2 linked regions of the Saccharopolyspora erythraea genome follow. The protein of the gene in region 1 interacts with the protein of each later gene in a pairwise test. Links are inferred from orthologs where the notes say so. Each region holds a gene or a part of one and is shown on either strand. Other genes may lie near its edges.

Region 1 (7,350 bases):
CCGGTGCCGGCTCCGACGGCGTCGGCGTCACGCCCTTGGCGTAGGCGGAGGCCCACACCAGGACGGTGCGCACGTACTCGTCGGAGTGGTTGTAGCGGAACACCGCGGCGGCCAGGTTCGCCGGCTCACGCAGGTTCGTCCCCCCGGAGCACAGGTACTCGGCCGCCGCGACGGTCGCGTCGTGCACGTTGTGCGGGCTGCTGACGCCGTCCTGGTTGCCGTCCGTCGCGTACTTGCGCCAGGTCGACGGGATGAACTGCATCGAGCCGACCGCCCGGTCCCAGGTCGGGTCCCCGTCGTACTGGCCGCCGTCGGTGTCCGGGATCGCCGCGATCCCGGGTCCGCCGGAGAGCCGCGGGCCGAGGATGGCCTCCACCGTCGTGCCCACGACGTCGACCTCGCCGCCGCGGGCGTGCCCGGACTCGATGCGGCCGATGGAGGCGAGCACCGACCAGTGCACCCCGCAGGACGGGGTCGACTCCGACGCGCGCTCGGCAGCCGCGACGTAGGCCGACAGCATCGGTTCCGGGATTCCCAGCGGTCCGCTCGGCACCTCGACCGCGGGCCCCGCGCCGGTCGCGAGCCGCTCCGGGTCCCCGGCCCGGTCGAGCACTTCCGGGCTGAGCTGGTCGGCCTGCGGAATCCGCCCGCCCGCGCCGAGCTCCCGCGGGTCGGCATCCGTTCGCAACGCCCCGCCCGCCGTCGGCGCGGAAGCCTGGAAGCCGCTGGAGGCACCGATCAGCGCGGCGGGCACGAGCAGGACAGGCGTGAGCGCGGTGACCGCCACCCAGCGCGATCTGCGCCTGCGTTGCCGGAAAAGCGGATTCCCCCTGCGCGAATGCTTCCTGCGAGCTGTCACTGCTCCTCCTGGTCGCCGGCGGAGTGACTCCCTACGACCGACGCGCCACCCGGTACCCCAACCGGAACGCGGCCTCCTGGATACACCACCGCGGCAAGCAGCGCTCGGCGGCGACTCCGGTGTCACCCCTGTGCCGGGAAGACGGAACGGGACGGCGATGGCGTTGCCCGGATGGCGAGAAACCGCCGAGAAACCGGGTTGTTCAGCCCCGATGGCTGGAGACGAGATCGGCCGGTCGCAGCCGCACCGGGAACGGTTCGTTGAGCTCCAGCCACTGCTGCCCCGCCACCGAAGCGGTCTCGGTGTAGCCGTCGAGCGGCTCCGCGCAGGAGGTGGGCGAGTCGAGGTCGACCGCGCCGCGGGGACCGAGGCGCCAGCACCGGATGCGGGGCTCGTCGGGGTCGATGACCCAGTAGTGCGGGCAGCCGGCCTCGGCGAACTTGGCCCGCTTGAGGTGCAGGTCGAAATGCCTGGTGCGGGGCGAGAGCACCTCGACGGCCAGCACCGGCGGGCCGATCAGCGCCTGCTCGGTGAAGGCGTCCCGCCTGCCGACCACCACGTCGGGGATGAGCACGGTGTCCTCGGCGAGGATGACGTCGACCGGCGCGGGCAGCACCTCGTGGGTCGCCGGGCACGCCGGTTCCAGCGCGACGATCAACCGCAGGATCGCGCGCTGGTGCAGCGGCCGCGGCGACGGGCTCACGACGAGGACCCCGTCCAGCAGCTCGTATCGGTGCCCGTCATGAGGCATCGACTCCAGGTCTGCCCGCGTCAAGGACCTGCCGGGAGGAAAACCGCGGACGTAGCCCATGGTGCGCTCCGCCTCTTAACTGTCAGTGACCTCAGGATGACTACACGCGACGTCCTGGAGTGGGCAGTGTATCGGCCCGCGGCCGGCACCGTTCGGCGAACCCGGCGAGCGGACGAGCGCTGCTCCGAAGGCCGGGCACCGGGACCACCGGCCGGGCGAACGCGGGAGGTGCGGCTCAGCTCTCCGGCCAGCGCTCGGCGATCAGCTCCAGCGCCTGGTCGCCGAACGGGTTCACGCCCGGCCCCTTGGCGAGGGCGTGTGCGACGTGCACGTGCAGGCACTTGACCCGGTCCGGCATGCCGCCCGCGCTGACGTCGGTGCCCAGCGACTCGATCGCGTCGCGCTCGGCGAGGTAGGACTCGTGGGCCCGGCGGTACTGCTCGGCGAGTTCGTCGTCCTGCGCGAGGCGGTCGGCCATCTCCCGCATCAGCCCCTCGGCCTCCAGCGTCGAGACGGCCGACACCAGCCGGGGCGAGGTCAGGTAGTACAGCGTGGGGAACGGCGTGCCGTCCTCCAGCCGCGGGTTCGTCTGCACCACGGTCGGCTCGCCCGCCCCGTCGCGCGCCGCGACGGCGCGCAGCCCGCGCGGCGGCCTGCCGATCTGCCGCGCGATGACCTCGCGGTCGGCCTCGCTGATCGAGGACGTCCCGCCCGGCTCCGCGGCGTCCGCGCCCGGAGTCGATGTGCCCGCCAACGTCACTGTTCCTTTCCCGTCACCGAGTCCCACAGGCGTTCGTACCACGGCCTGCCGTCGCCACGCGGTTCGGCCGCGGGCGCTGGTGCCTGCGGCGCCGCGGGGACCTCCACGACGTAGGGCGTCTCGCCCGGCCGCACGTAACCGAGCCGCGCCCTGGCCTCGGCCTCGATGCGGGCCGGGTCGGACAGCTCGGTCCGCCGCTGTTCGAGCTCCTGCACCTGCTGCACCAGCTCGACCTTGCGCTGCTCCTGGTGGGCCAGCTCCGCGCGCTGGCTGAGGTAGGTGCGCAGCGGCACCGACACGCTCAGCGCCATCGCGCACACCACGATCGCCAGGACCGCCGCGTGCCGCGTGGAGGAGAGCTTGAACGCGCCGCCGCTGCTGCTGGACCTCGGGCGCGACCGGGCAGGCGACTGCCCGCCCGGCCGCTTGCCCGAGGACCTGGGGGTGTTCCGGCGGACGCGCTCGGATCGCCGCGCCGCCGGGCTCTCGCCCCGGCGGCGGCGCTGGCCGCGGTCGCGTCCGCTCATGATCACGCCTCCGGTGTGAACCGCGGGAAGGCCAGCTCGCCCGCGTAGCGCGCCGCGTCACCGAGGGTCTCCTCGATGCGCAGCAGCTGGTTGTACTTGGCGACCCGCTCGCTGCGCGCGGGGGCACCGGTCTTGATCTGGCCGCAGCCGGTGGCCACCGCCAGGTCGGCGATCGTGGTGTCCTCGGTCTCGCCCGAGCGGTGGCTCATCATGCTCTTGTAGCCGCAGGACGTGGCCAGGTGCACCGCGTCCAGGGTCTCCGACAGGGTGCCGATCTGGTTGACCTTCACCAGCAGCGCGTTGCCCGCGCGGCGGCTGACGCCCTCCTCCAGCCGCTCCGGGTTGGTGACGAACAGGTCGTCACCGACCAGCTGCACGCGCTCGCCGACCTCGCTGGTCAGCTGCACCCAGCCGTCCCAGTCGTCCTCCGACAGCGGGTCCTCGATCGAGACCAGCGGGTAGGCGTCGAGCAGCTCGCCGTAGTAGCCGGCCATCTGCTCGGCGCTGCGCTTGGAGCCCTCGAAGTGGTAGGCGCCGTCGCGGTAGAACTCGGTCGCGGCGACGTCGAGCGCCAGCACGATGTCGCGGCCCAGCTTGTAGCCGGCCTTCTCGATCGCCGAGGCGATCAGGTCCAGCGCCTCCCGGTTGCTGGGCAGGTCGGGGGCGAAGCCGCCCTCGTCACCCAGGCCGGTGGCCAGGCCCTTGGCCTTGAGCACCGACTTCAGGCTGTGGTAGGTCTCCGCGCCCCAGCGCACGGCCTCGGAGAAGGAGTCCGCGCCGATCGGGGCGATCATGAACTCCTGGACGTCGACGCCGGTGTCGGCGTGGGCGCCGCCGTTGAGGATGTTCATCATCGGCACCGGCAGCACGTGCGCGTTCGGCCCGCCGACGTAGCGGAACAGCTCCAGGCCGACCGACTCGGCCGCGGCCTTGGCCACCGCCAGCGAGGCGCCCAGGATCGCGTTGGCACCCAGCCGGGACTTGTCCGGCGTGCCGTCGAGGTCGACCAGCTTCTGGTCCACCACCCGCTGCTCGATCGCGTCGACACCGGCCAGCTCCGGGCCGATCTCGTCCAGCACCGCCTCGACGGCCTTCTCGACACCCTTGCCGCCGTAGCGCTCGGCGTCCCCGTCACGCAGCTCAACGGCCTCGTGCTCGCCGGTCGAGGCACCCGAGGGAACCGCGGCGCGGGTGAGCGTGCCGTCCTCCAGTGCGACTTCGACCTCGACGGTGGGGTTCCCGCGGGAGTCCAGGATCTCGCGGGCACCGACCTGCTCGATGATCGCCACGTGTGCTCCTAATCAGCGTTTTAACTACGGACGTGTCGAGCCGCCCCGGCGTTGCGCGCGCGCCGGTGGTGCGGGCCGAACGCCCGACGACCGGTTACGAGCCTAACCGGGGCCCGATCGGCCCCGCCGCAGACTCGCTCGGATCCGCCGGCGTGGCCGTCGTCATGCGGCGTACCCGGCCGCGGGCCTGCGAAAAGCGTCTTGATCAGCGGTTTCGCGCCGACCGGGGGCCTCCGCCCGTCCCGCCGGCGGGAGCGTGCCGGTCATGCGAGCGCACCAGTGGGGAACGATCGTTCGGACGTGTACCACCATCCGGTCGGACGTCGAGGAACGGGCCGGTAGAACGTACCGTTGTTCACCTATGACCACCGAAGGCACCGTGGAAGCTTTCCGCCGGGCCGAGAGCCTGGTCGCGCAGCGGCGCCCGCTGGAGGCGATCCGCGTTCTGGAACCCGTCCTCGACATCGCCTCGGACAAGAAGAGCGTTCAGCTCCTGCTGGGTCGCGCCTACCTGTTCTCCGCCCAGTTCCGGCGGGCCGAGCTGGCGTTCCTGCGGGTGCTGGAGCTGGACCCCTCCGACCACTACGCCCGGCTGGTCCTCGGCCGCACCCTGCAACGCCAGGGTCGTCTCATCGAGGCCCGCACGCAGCTCCGGCTGGCCGCGACCATGAACCCCGACCCCGCCTACCAGGAGGCCCTGGGCGAGATCAACGCCCGGATCGCCGTCGACTCCCGGGCGCGGTGACCCCGGCGGCCGTCAGCTGCGGCGCGACCCGGCGGCGGCGTAGCGCTCGGCCAGCGCGAACACCTTCTGCCCGTACTCCTGCGAGTTGTTGTAGGACATGACCGCGGCCCACCAGCCGCCGCCGGTGGTCATGTTCCGGCCGCCGTTGCACAGGTAGCGAGCCGCGGCCATCGCCGCGTCGTCGAGGTCCTGCGGATCGCCGAGTCCGTCGCCGTTGCCGTCGGTGGCCCAGTTGCGCCAGGTCGACGGGATGAACTGCATCGGCCCCACGGCCCGGTCGTAGAGCCGGTCGCCGTCCAGCGCCCCGCCGTCGGTGTCGCCGATGACCCGCACCCCCGGCGTCCCGTCGAGCGCGACGCCGATGATCGGCCGGGACGGCCGGGCGTCCTCGCGCAGCAGCGCGCCTCCGTAGCGGCCGTGGTCGGACTCGATGCGCCCGATCCCGGCGAGCGTGGCCCACGAGATCCGGCACCCGGGCTGGTACTGCCGCATGGCCAGGTCGGCGTTGACGTAGGCGACCAGCGCGCGGGCGGGGATGTCGACGTCGGCCGAGACCCTGTCGGCCCACTGCCGAACCGGGTCGGTGCCCGGCGCGGACTGCGGGATCGGCGCCTGCTCCGGCGGAGCGACCGATCCCGGCGAGACGTGCGCGGGTTCCAGCTCCTGCACCGGTTGCGGACCGGCGACTGGCGCGGTCGGCGGCGTGCTCAGCACCGCGGCCAGCCCGACCCCGCCGGCCAGCGCGGCCAGCAGGGCGAGGGCCACGCCGAGCCGTCCGAGCGCGGCGAGCACCCCCGCGACGCGGCGCCGACGGGCGGTGGTCTCGATCACCCGACCCAGGCTACTTGCCAGTAGCTCTCAGGACCACCGCCGACGGCGGCGGTCTCACCGCGCGGGCCGCGCCCTACGGCCCGGTGGGGATGGCCCTGCTCCGGCGGCCGTAGTCGTCGGCGTGGTCCAGGACGTCCTGGCCGTACTCGCGGCTGGCGTTGTAGGTGAGCAGAGCCGTCCAGAAGCGGTCCGGGTCGCGCATGTCCCCCGCCACGTCGCACAGGTACCTGGCGGCGGCCAGCGCGGCGTCGTCGATGTCGTTGGGGTCGGCGGCACCGTCGCCGTCGGCGTCGACCGCCCACACCCGCCAGGTCTGCGGGATGAACTGCAGAGGCCCCACCGCCCGGTCCCACACCTGGTCGCCGTCGAACTCGCCGCGGTCGGTGTCGTCGATGCGCTTGACCCCCGGAGTGCCGTCCAGCGGCGGCCCGACGACCGGGATGCTGGGCCTGCCGGTGCGGTCGAGCCTCGCGCCGCCGAAGCGGCCGTGGCTGGACTCCACCACCCCGATGCCGGCCAGGACCGTCCAGCTCAGCCCGCACCCCGGCGCGCTCTCGGCGACGGCGGTGCTGGCGTAGCCGTAGGCCTGCAGCGCGGCGCGCGGGATGTTGAGCGCGTCGGCCATCGACTCCGACCAGGGCACGAGCTGGTTCTGCGGCCTGGTCTCCGGGGTCAGCGGCGGCGAGCCCGCGGCCAGCAGCCGCAGCGGCGGCGGATCGACGCCCGGGTCGGGCGGAGCCGCGGCGGTCGGGGGCTCGGTCTCGGTCACCGGACTCTCCCGCGCCGGCTGCGCGACGGGGACGGCGCACGAGACCGCCAGCGTCATCACGGGTGTCAGCCCCAACAGCACCCACTGCCTGCTCGGTCGCTGCCGCAAAGAGGTCCTCCTGCCGCGCACGCGGCGCGTGCGCTCGTAGTCGCGTCGGGTTCGGGGCACGACCGCCCCCAGCAGGCCCCGTGTGGAATGTCGGCGAGCAGCCCGGTTTCGTGACCTGCGGATCCAGCGGTGATCGTCACAGCAGGCCGCTGGTCACCGCCGGCCGGGTGGGCGTCCGCCGGTCACGGCCGGCGGACGCTCATGCGTGCCCGGCCGAAGCCGACCGCCAGAAGCCGACCCACTCCGGACCGGACAGCTCCGCGGGCTCCCGGCCGGACTCGCGGGCTTTGGACTCGGCGGCCCGCACCTGCCCCGCGAAGGCGAGCGCGACCGCACGCAGCTCGTCCTCCGGGTCGGCGCCCGCGAGCCGGGCCCTGGCCGCCACCGAGAACAGCAGCTCGCCCGCGGAGTCACCGCTCGGGAGCACGTCCGCGGGCACCCCCGCGCGCTCCGCGCGCTGCACGAGCTTGGCGGCCAGCGCCACCGCGGGCTGACCGAGCGCGACACCATCCACAATGGACTCGCGCTTCTTCTCGGCCTGCTTGAGCTCCTCCCAGCGCACCTGCTGGGACTCGGAGTCGTGCACGTGCTCAGCACCGGAGAAGACGTGCGGGTGCCGCGACACCAGCTTGCTCACCAGCTCGGCCGCGACCTCGTCGACGCCGAACGGGTCCTCGCCGTGTTCGGCGGCGATCCTGGCGTGGAAGAGGA
Region 2 (7,353 bases), 1.9 Mb from region 1 along the record:
GGCACTCCGAGTGCACCCGGACCAGGATGTCCTCGCCGTCGCCGATGTCGCCGTAGACCAGCGCGAGGTGCTCGATGCCGTCCAGCGTGCTGTCGTAGCCGACGGTGCGGAACGTGCCGTGCGCGGTGGGGATGCGCGCCTCGGCGACCCGCACGACCTGCTGCTCGAACCGGCGACGGTAGGCGATCAGGTCCGCGATGGTGATCAGCGCGAGGTCGTGCTCGTCGGCGAAGACCTCCAGCTCGTCGCGGCGGGCCATGTCGCCCTCGCTCTTCTGGCTGACGATCTCGCACAGCGCGCCCACCGGGCGCAGCCCGGCCAGCCGGGACAGGTCCACCGCCGCCTCGGTGTGGCCCGGGCGGCGCAGGACGCCGCCGTCGCGGGCCCGCAGCGGCACCACGTGCCCGGGGCGGTTGAGGTCGTCGGCGGCGGAGTCGGCGTGGGCCAGGACCTTGAGCGTGTGCGCGCGGTCGGCCGCCGAGATGCCGGTGCTGACGCCCTCGGCCGCGTCGACGGTGACCGTGTAGGCGGTGCCCTTGCGGTCCTGGTTCCAGTGGTACATCGGCGGCAGGTCGAGCCGGTCGCAGTCCTCGCCGGTGAGCGCCACGCAGATGTAGCCGGAGGTGTAGCGGACCATGAACGCCACCATCTCCGGCGTGGCCATCTCGGCGGCGAAGATCAGGTCGCCCTCGTTCTCGCGGTCCTCGTCATCGACGACGATCACCGGGCGTCCGGCCGCGATGTCGGCCAGTGCGCGCTCGATGTCGTCGAACTTGTGTGTGCTCACCGTGTTCGTGCCCTTGCCTTCGGGGTGCACCTCGTGCTGGTTCACCACGTCCGCCCCCTGCTGCCCCCATTGTCCCCCGAAAGCGGAGAAGCTCCACGGCCCAGGTCCGCCAACTGCGCCTGCGCGAGCCGTTCCACGTGCTTGGCCAGCACGTCGACCTCGATGTTGACCTCGTCACCAGGAGCGCGGAAGCCCAGCGTGGTGAGCTCCTTGGTGGTCGGGATCAGCGCGACGCTGAACGACTCGTCGCCCGCCTCCACCACGGTCAGCGACACGCCGTCGACGGTGATCGAGCCCTTCTCCACCACGTAGCGGGAGAGCCGCGCGGGCAGGTCGAAGCGGGTCAGGCCGTCGGCCTCGGCGGAGCGCAGCACGGCCGTGCCGTCGACGTGGCCCTGCACGATGTGCCCGCCGAGCCGGTCGCCGAGCGCCATCGCGCGCTCCAGGTTGACCCGGTCGCCGACGCCCACGTGCTTCAGCGAGGACCGGCGCAGCGTCTCGGCCACCACGTCCACCGTGAACGCTGCATCGAGGACGTCCACGACGGTCAGGCACACGCCGTTGACCGCGATCGAGTCCCCGTGGCCCGCATCCGAGGTCACCACCGGGCCGGCCACGGTGAGGCGGCTGCCGTCGGCCAGCGGCTCGGCGGCGGTGACGGTGCCGAGCTCCTCCACAATCCCGGTGAACACGGGCTCCTCCTACTCCTGCGCGACCGGTACGGCGCTGACGCGCACGTCCGGGCCCACCATCGTGACCTGCTCCACGTGCAACCGGAACGCCTGCGAGATACTTCCCACTCCGGCGTCGCCGAGGGCCGCGCGGCCCGAACCGAGCAGCGCGGGAGCGATGTAGCCCAGCACGCGGTCGATCCGACCGGCCGCCGCGAAGGCCCCGGCCAGCACCGGCCCGCCCTCCAGCAGCACGTCGACCGCTCCGCGGCCGGCGAGCTCGGCCAGCACGGTGTCCGGATCGGACGCCGGCAGCAGGATCGTCTCGGCGCTGTCGTCGAGCACCCGCGCTCCCGCCGGTACCGGCCGGTTTCCCACCACGACGCGCAGCGGCTGGTGCTCGTGCAGCCCGCCCTCCGGCGTCCGGGCGGTCAGCTGCGGGTCGTCGGCCAGCACGGTGCCGGTGCCCGCGACGACGGCGTCCACCCGCCGTCGCAGCTCGTGGACCTCGGCGCGCGCCTCGGGCGAGCTGATCCACTTGCTGGTGCCGTCGGCCGCCGCGGAGCGACCGTCCAAAGTGGCCGCGTACTTCCACGTCACGTGCGGCCGCCCGGTCCGGGCGAAGTGCAGCCAGGCGCGCAGCGGGCCGGTCGCCACCTCGTCGGCGAGCAGTCCGCTGTGGACCTCCACGCCCGCCGCGCCCAGGACGTCGGCGCCACCCGCGGCAACCGGCATCGGGTCGCTGACCGCGTGCACGACGCGGGCGATCCCGGCCGCGAGCAACGCTTCGGTGCAGGGCGGGGTGCGGCCGGTGTGCGAGCAGGGCTCCAGCGTCACCACGGCCGTGCCGCCCCTGGCCCGCTCGCCCGCCTCGCGCAGGGCGACGACCTCGGCGTGCGGGCCGCCGGGCGGCCGGGTCGCGCCGAGCCCGGCGACCGCACCGGCGGCGTCGAGCACGACGCACCCGACGGGCGGGTTGGGGCTCGTCGTGCCGCGCACGCCCTCGGCCGCGCCGATCGCCGTGCGCATCGCCGACGACAGCACCGCCTCCGAGCCCGGCCCGCCCACCGGGCTCACAGCCCGGCGTGCGCGTTCGCGAAAGCCGGGGCCGCCTGGCCGCGCAGCGCCTCGACCGCGTGGGCGGGGTCCTGCGCGCCGTAGACGGCCGAGCCCGCAACGAAGCAGTCCACGCCCGCCTCGGCGGCCTGCTCGATGGTGTCGGCGTTGATGCCGCCGTCGATCTCGACGACGAGGTTGAGGTGACCGGTGTCGACCAGCTCGCGGGCCTTGCGCACCTTGGTGAGCACGTCGGCGATGAAGCTCTGGCCGCCGAAGCCCGGCTCGACCGACATCACCAGGAGGGTGTCGTAGTGCTTGAGCACCTCGACGTAGGGCTCCAGCGGGGTGTTCGGCTTGATCGACAGGCCCGCCTTGGCCCCCGCCGCGCGCAGGTTCTTGGCCAGCATGACCGGGTCATCGGCGGCCTCGACGTGCACGGTGACGTTGTAGGCGCCTGCCTCGGCGTAACCGGGGGCCCAGCGGTCGGGGTCCTCGATCATCAGGTGGCAGTCGATCGGGATGTCGGTGGACTTCAGCAGCGACTTCACCACGGGCAGGCCGAGGGTCAGGTTCGGCACGAAGTGCGCGTCCATCACGTCCACGTGCAGCCAGTCGGCGCGGTGGCCGGGCTCGCCGTTGACGGCGGCCATCTCGTCTGCGAGGCGGGCGAAGTCGGCGGAAAGGATGGAGGGCGCGATCATCGGCTGGTTCGACACATGCGGGAGTGTAAATGCCGGTTCCCGCGCGGTCGCCCGGTGCCTGCCGGCGGCCGCCCGCGGTGCCGGGAGCGGGGTCCCGCCCGCCTCTTCCGCCACAGGAGCCTGCGCCGGGGCACCGGCCGCCGAGGCGGGTCAGCCCCTCGCCGCCGCCCGCCTACGGACCACGTAGTAGGCCCCGATCAGCAGCAGCAGGAACGGCAGGCCCGCCTTCCACGCCGTGTTGAACTGCTCGGTGAACGGGGTGGTCAGCAGCACCGCCGCCACGAACAGCATCACCAGCACGGTCGTCACCGGCGAACCCGGCAGCCGCACCGGCGACGGCGGTAGTCCCTCCGCGGCCCGCTGCCTGCGGAACGCCAGTTGCGTGGCGAGGATGAGCAGCCACACGATCAGCGCGCCGAACAGCGCCAGCCCGAGCATCATCGGGAACGCCGTCTCTGGCGAGAACGCCGAGATCGCCGCGGCCAGGGCCAGCCCCACCGCCGAGAGCAGCAGTGCCCGGCGCGGCGCGCCGTTGGCGCTGAGCCCGGTGAACCACTTCGGCGCGTAGCCGTCCCTGGCCAGCGAGTAGGTCATCCGCGCGGTGACGTAGAGGTTGGTGTTCATCGCCGAGAGCGCCGCGGTGAGCACGACGAAGTTCATGACCCCCGCCGCGGCCGGGATACCCGCCATCGCGAACAGCCGGACGAACGGGCTCTGCGTGACGTCGTCCTCGGTGGACACCTGGTTCCACGGCAGGATCGAGACCACCACGAGCATGCCGACGACGTAGAACAGCGCCAGCCGCAGCACGGTGCCGCGTGCCGCGCGGGGGACGTCCCTGGCGGGGTCGCGGGACTCCGAGGCGGTCAGCGCGACGGCCTCGGTGCCGAGGTAGGAGAAGGTGACCACGGTCAGCGCCAGCCACACCGCGCCGATGCCGTTGGGCAGGAAGCCGTCGTGCTCGGTCAGCGCGCCCACTCCGACCGGTGCCTGTCCCGGCAGGCCGAAGACGATGTAGGTCAGCCCGAGCAGGATGAACACCACGATCGTGACGACCTTGATCATGGCGAACCAGTACTCGAACTCGCCGAAGTAGCGCACCGCCGAGGCGTTGACCGCCAGCATGACCGCCGAGAACACCACCACCGGCAGCCACAGCGGCATCTGCGGGTACCAGAACTGCATGTAGAGCCCGGCCGCGACGACCTCGCTGCCGATGTTGACCACCTGCGCGGCGAAGTACATCCAGCGCTGCACGAACCCGGCCAGGCCGCCGAGGTAGCGCTGCGCGATCGGGCCGAAGCCGCCAGCCTCCGGGTGCACCACGATCATCTCGGCCAGCGCGTAGGCCAGCGCGAGCGCGGCGAACGCCGCCACGGCGTAGGCGATGATCACCGCCGGACCGGCGATCGAGATCGCCAGCCCCGAACCGAGGAACAGCCCGGTGCCGATCGCACCGCCCACGGCGATCATCCCGACCTGCCGGCCGGAGAGATCTCTGCGCAGACCGGGCTGCTCGTCCGGTTCGGTCACGGCCTGGCTCACGGGTGCCGCCTTCCTCGTCGCGGTGAGGCGCCGAGCGCCTGCGGTGCGCCGAGGACTGTACCGGCGGGTTGTGACGGATCGGTCTCGCCTGGAAGCCGGTCCGCGCACACCTCTCGCGGCCGCGGGGCCGAGGTCAGTCGCGCGGTAGCTCGAGCGAGATCGGGGTGCCCTCCTCGACCGACCGGCTCACCGTGCACAGCCGCTCGATCGCCCGCTGCACCGCGTCGACGAGCTTCGCGCGCTCCCCGGCGTCCTCGATCGAGCCGAGGTCGACGTCGAACCGCACCTGGACCTCGGCGAACTTGTGCGGGTCGTCCTCGGTCTTGGTGCGGTCGGCGTGCACGTCCAGCGCGGCCGACTCGCCGAGCCTGCGGATCAGCATGCTCTCGCTGGTCACCGCCGAGCAGCCCGCGATGGCCGCCAGCAGCAGCTCTCCCGGGGTGAAGGCACCGGGCGCGCCGTCGCGCCCGATCGTCACCTCCGCGCCGCGGTCGTTGGTCGCGGTGAAGATGTGCTTGCCGGTGCGGCGCACGTCGACCGGTGTGGATGACATTCGGACCCCTCTTCTCGGGTTGCGGTGGTTCCGCATGCTGGATGCGGTTGTCCGCACCGCCTGCGCGGGTGATCGTCACACGACCACCGCACGACGCCGCCGGGCGCCGTGCGGAACCGTGAACGTCCAACATCAGCCGCCGTGCCGATGTTCCGCACCGAGGTGGGGGCCATGACCACGACGACGTCCGGAGGGCTGGCGCGCAGGCTGTACTTCGGCGTCGCGGGGCCCGATCCGGGGGTGGGCGGTGTTCGCCGTGCCCGTGGCGGGCGCGCTGATCGCCGTGGCGGTGATGGTCTCGGCCAGCCCGCTCGCGCTGACCGTCGCCGGGGCGTGACTGGTGATCGGCGCCGTGGTGCACCTGCTGCCGGCCGGGTGAGAGCGCACCCCCCGGAACTCCGCGGGCCGTTGGTCCGACAATCTGGGTGTGAACTGTGAAAGCTGCCGGATCTCGATCTCGGCGCGGCTGGACGGCGAGGACGGGACCGCGCCCGACGAGCAGGTCGACGCCCACCTGGAGAGCTGCGCCGCGTGCCGGGCGTGGCAGGCCAAGGCCGCGATGCTCACCCGGGGGCTGCGGGTCCGCCCCGCCTCCCCGACCCCCGACCTGGTCGACGCGGTGCTCGCGCACGCACCCCGCCGGCGCCACCGGGCGGTGCCGCGCGTCGCGCTGGCCGTGGTCGCGGTGGCCCAGCTCCTGCTCGGCGCGTTGCAGATGCTCGGTCTCGGTCCGCACGCCCACCACGGCATGAGCGCGCACCTGTTCAACGAGAGCACCGCGTGGAACCTCGCCGTGGGTGCCGGGCTGCTCTGGGCCGCGGCCCGAACCCGCGCGGTGTCCGGGATGCTGCCCCTGCTAAGCGTGTTCCTGGTCGTGCTGACCGGCTTCTCACTGCACGACCTGCTGGCCGGGGTCGTGTCCGTGGACCGGGTGGCCTCGCACGGCCTGATGCTGCTCGGGCTCGGCCTGCTCTACACCGTGCACCGCACCAGCAGCGGTGGACACCCCGGCGGTGCGACGGCCGAAGACTCAGACGAGCAGATCGGGCTCTCCGGTCACCGCACCGACGTCACGGGCAGCACGGCGGCCTCCGGGCGTCCGCCGCTGCGGCCCACGGCGCAGGACCGCCGGGCGGCATGATGTCGGCGATCCCGGGAGCGAGAGGCGCCTGAGAGCCTGTTTTTGATCTTTGAAGCGGCGTCAGCCGCTTGGCCCACCTACGCAACCGGCACCGCAGCGGGTTCTCAGGCGTTCTCTCGCGAGGACAGCTCTTTCGTGGCGTATCGGCATACATGAGAAAGAGATCCCGCAGCGAGAGAACGCCTGAGGTTCCGCCACCCACGCCGCCAGTCGACCTGCCTCTGGAAACCTTCAGTCCTCGTCCTCGCCGATGTCCTCGTGCCACAGCCGCGGGTTGGCCGCGATGAACTCGGCCATCATCTCGGCGCAGCCCGGGTCGTCGAGCAGGACGACCTCCACGCCGTGCTCGGCCAGCCAGTCGTGGCCGCCGTGGAAGTTGCGGGCCTCGCCGATCACCACCCGGCCGATCCCGAACTGGCGGACCAGACCGCTGCAGTACCAGCACGGCGAGAGCGTGGTGACCATCGTCGTCCCGGCGTAGGAGCGCTGCCTGCCCGCGGCGCGGAACGCCGAGGTCTCCCCGTGCACCGACGGGTCGCCGTCCTGCACCCGCCGGTTGTGCCCCCGGCCCAGCACCTCTCCGTCCCGGCCGACCAGCGCCGCGCCGATCGGGATGCCGCCTTCGGCCGCGCCGGCGCGGGCCTCGGCCACCGCGACGGAGAGCCACTCGCGGAAGTCGGCTTCGGACGGTCGCTCCAGCATCTCGTTCCTCCCGGGCGCGGCCCCGCGGGCCGGTCTGCTGGTCGGTTCTGCCAAGGATGTCCGCCGCCTGGCCGCGCTCACACCCTCAGCAGCGCGCAGAACATCGCGTCGGTGCCGTGCCGGTGCGGCCAGAGCTGCACCGAGGGCCCGTCGCCGAGGTCCGGGACACCCGAGAAGTACGGCCGGGCGTCGAG

The links.
Region 2: the proteins of eno (region 1) and rpe interact in binary tests that used the Escherichia coli proteins (3 or more experiments, as listed by UniProt). The link is inferred for Saccharopolyspora erythraea from one-to-one orthologs.

Annotation. Positions count from the first base shown.
Region 1 is NZ_CP054839.1:942,799-950,148, reverse strand. What follows is about bases 2,044-4,979. They hold eno (phosphopyruvate hydratase), read right to left. Parts: upstream 4,187-4,979; coding sequence 2,900-4,186; downstream 2,044-2,899. Other genes in these bases: HUO13_RS04330 (lytic murein transglycosylase), read right to left, coding at 4,944-4,979; HUO13_RS04335 (tetratricopeptide repeat protein), read left to right, coding at 4,548-4,931; HUO13_RS04345 (FtsB family cell division protein), read right to left, coding at 2,367-2,897; HUO13_RS04350 (DUF501 domain-containing protein), read right to left, coding at 2,044-2,364. In the rest of the region: HUO13_RS38300 (hypothetical protein), read left to right, coding at 1-44; HUO13_RS04355 (Uma2 family endonuclease), read right to left, coding at 1,062-1,670; more of HUO13_RS04350, read right to left, coding at 1,846-2,043; more of HUO13_RS04330, read right to left, coding at 4,980-5,762; HUO13_RS04325 (lytic murein transglycosylase), read right to left, coding at 5,836-6,639; HUO13_RS04320 (MazG family protein), read right to left, coding at 6,839-7,350. UniProt on the Escherichia coli protein: Catalyzes the reversible conversion of 2-phosphoglycerate (2-PG) into phosphoenolpyruvate (PEP). It is essential for the degradation of carbohydrates via glycolysis.
Region 2 is NZ_CP054839.1:2,832,599-2,839,951, reverse strand. Bases 1,376-4,314 are described here. They hold rpe (ribulose-phosphate 3-epimerase), read right to left. Parts: upstream 3,219-4,314; coding sequence 2,532-3,218; downstream 1,376-2,531. Other genes in these bases: HUO13_RS13240 (amino acid permease), read right to left, coding at 3,369-4,314; ribD (bifunctional diaminohydroxyphosphoribosylaminopyrimidine deaminase/5-amino-6-(5-phosphoribosylamino)uracil reductase RibD), read right to left, coding at 1,489-2,487; HUO13_RS13255 (riboflavin synthase), read right to left, coding at 1,376-1,479. In the rest of the region: HUO13_RS13260 (bifunctional 3,4-dihydroxy-2-butanone-4-phosphate synthase/GTP cyclohydrolase II), read right to left, coding at 1-817; more of HUO13_RS13255, read right to left, coding at 829-1,375; more of HUO13_RS13240, read right to left, coding at 4,315-4,763; HUO13_RS13235 (OsmC family protein), read right to left, coding at 4,897-5,316; HUO13_RS13230 (zf-HC2 domain-containing protein), read left to right, coding at 5,744-6,457; HUO13_RS13225 (nucleoside deaminase), read right to left, coding at 6,689-7,159; HUO13_RS13220 (RsmB/NOP family class I SAM-dependent RNA methyltransferase), read right to left, coding at 7,237-7,353. UniProt on the Escherichia coli protein: Catalyzes the reversible epimerization of D-ribulose 5-phosphate to D-xylulose 5-phosphate.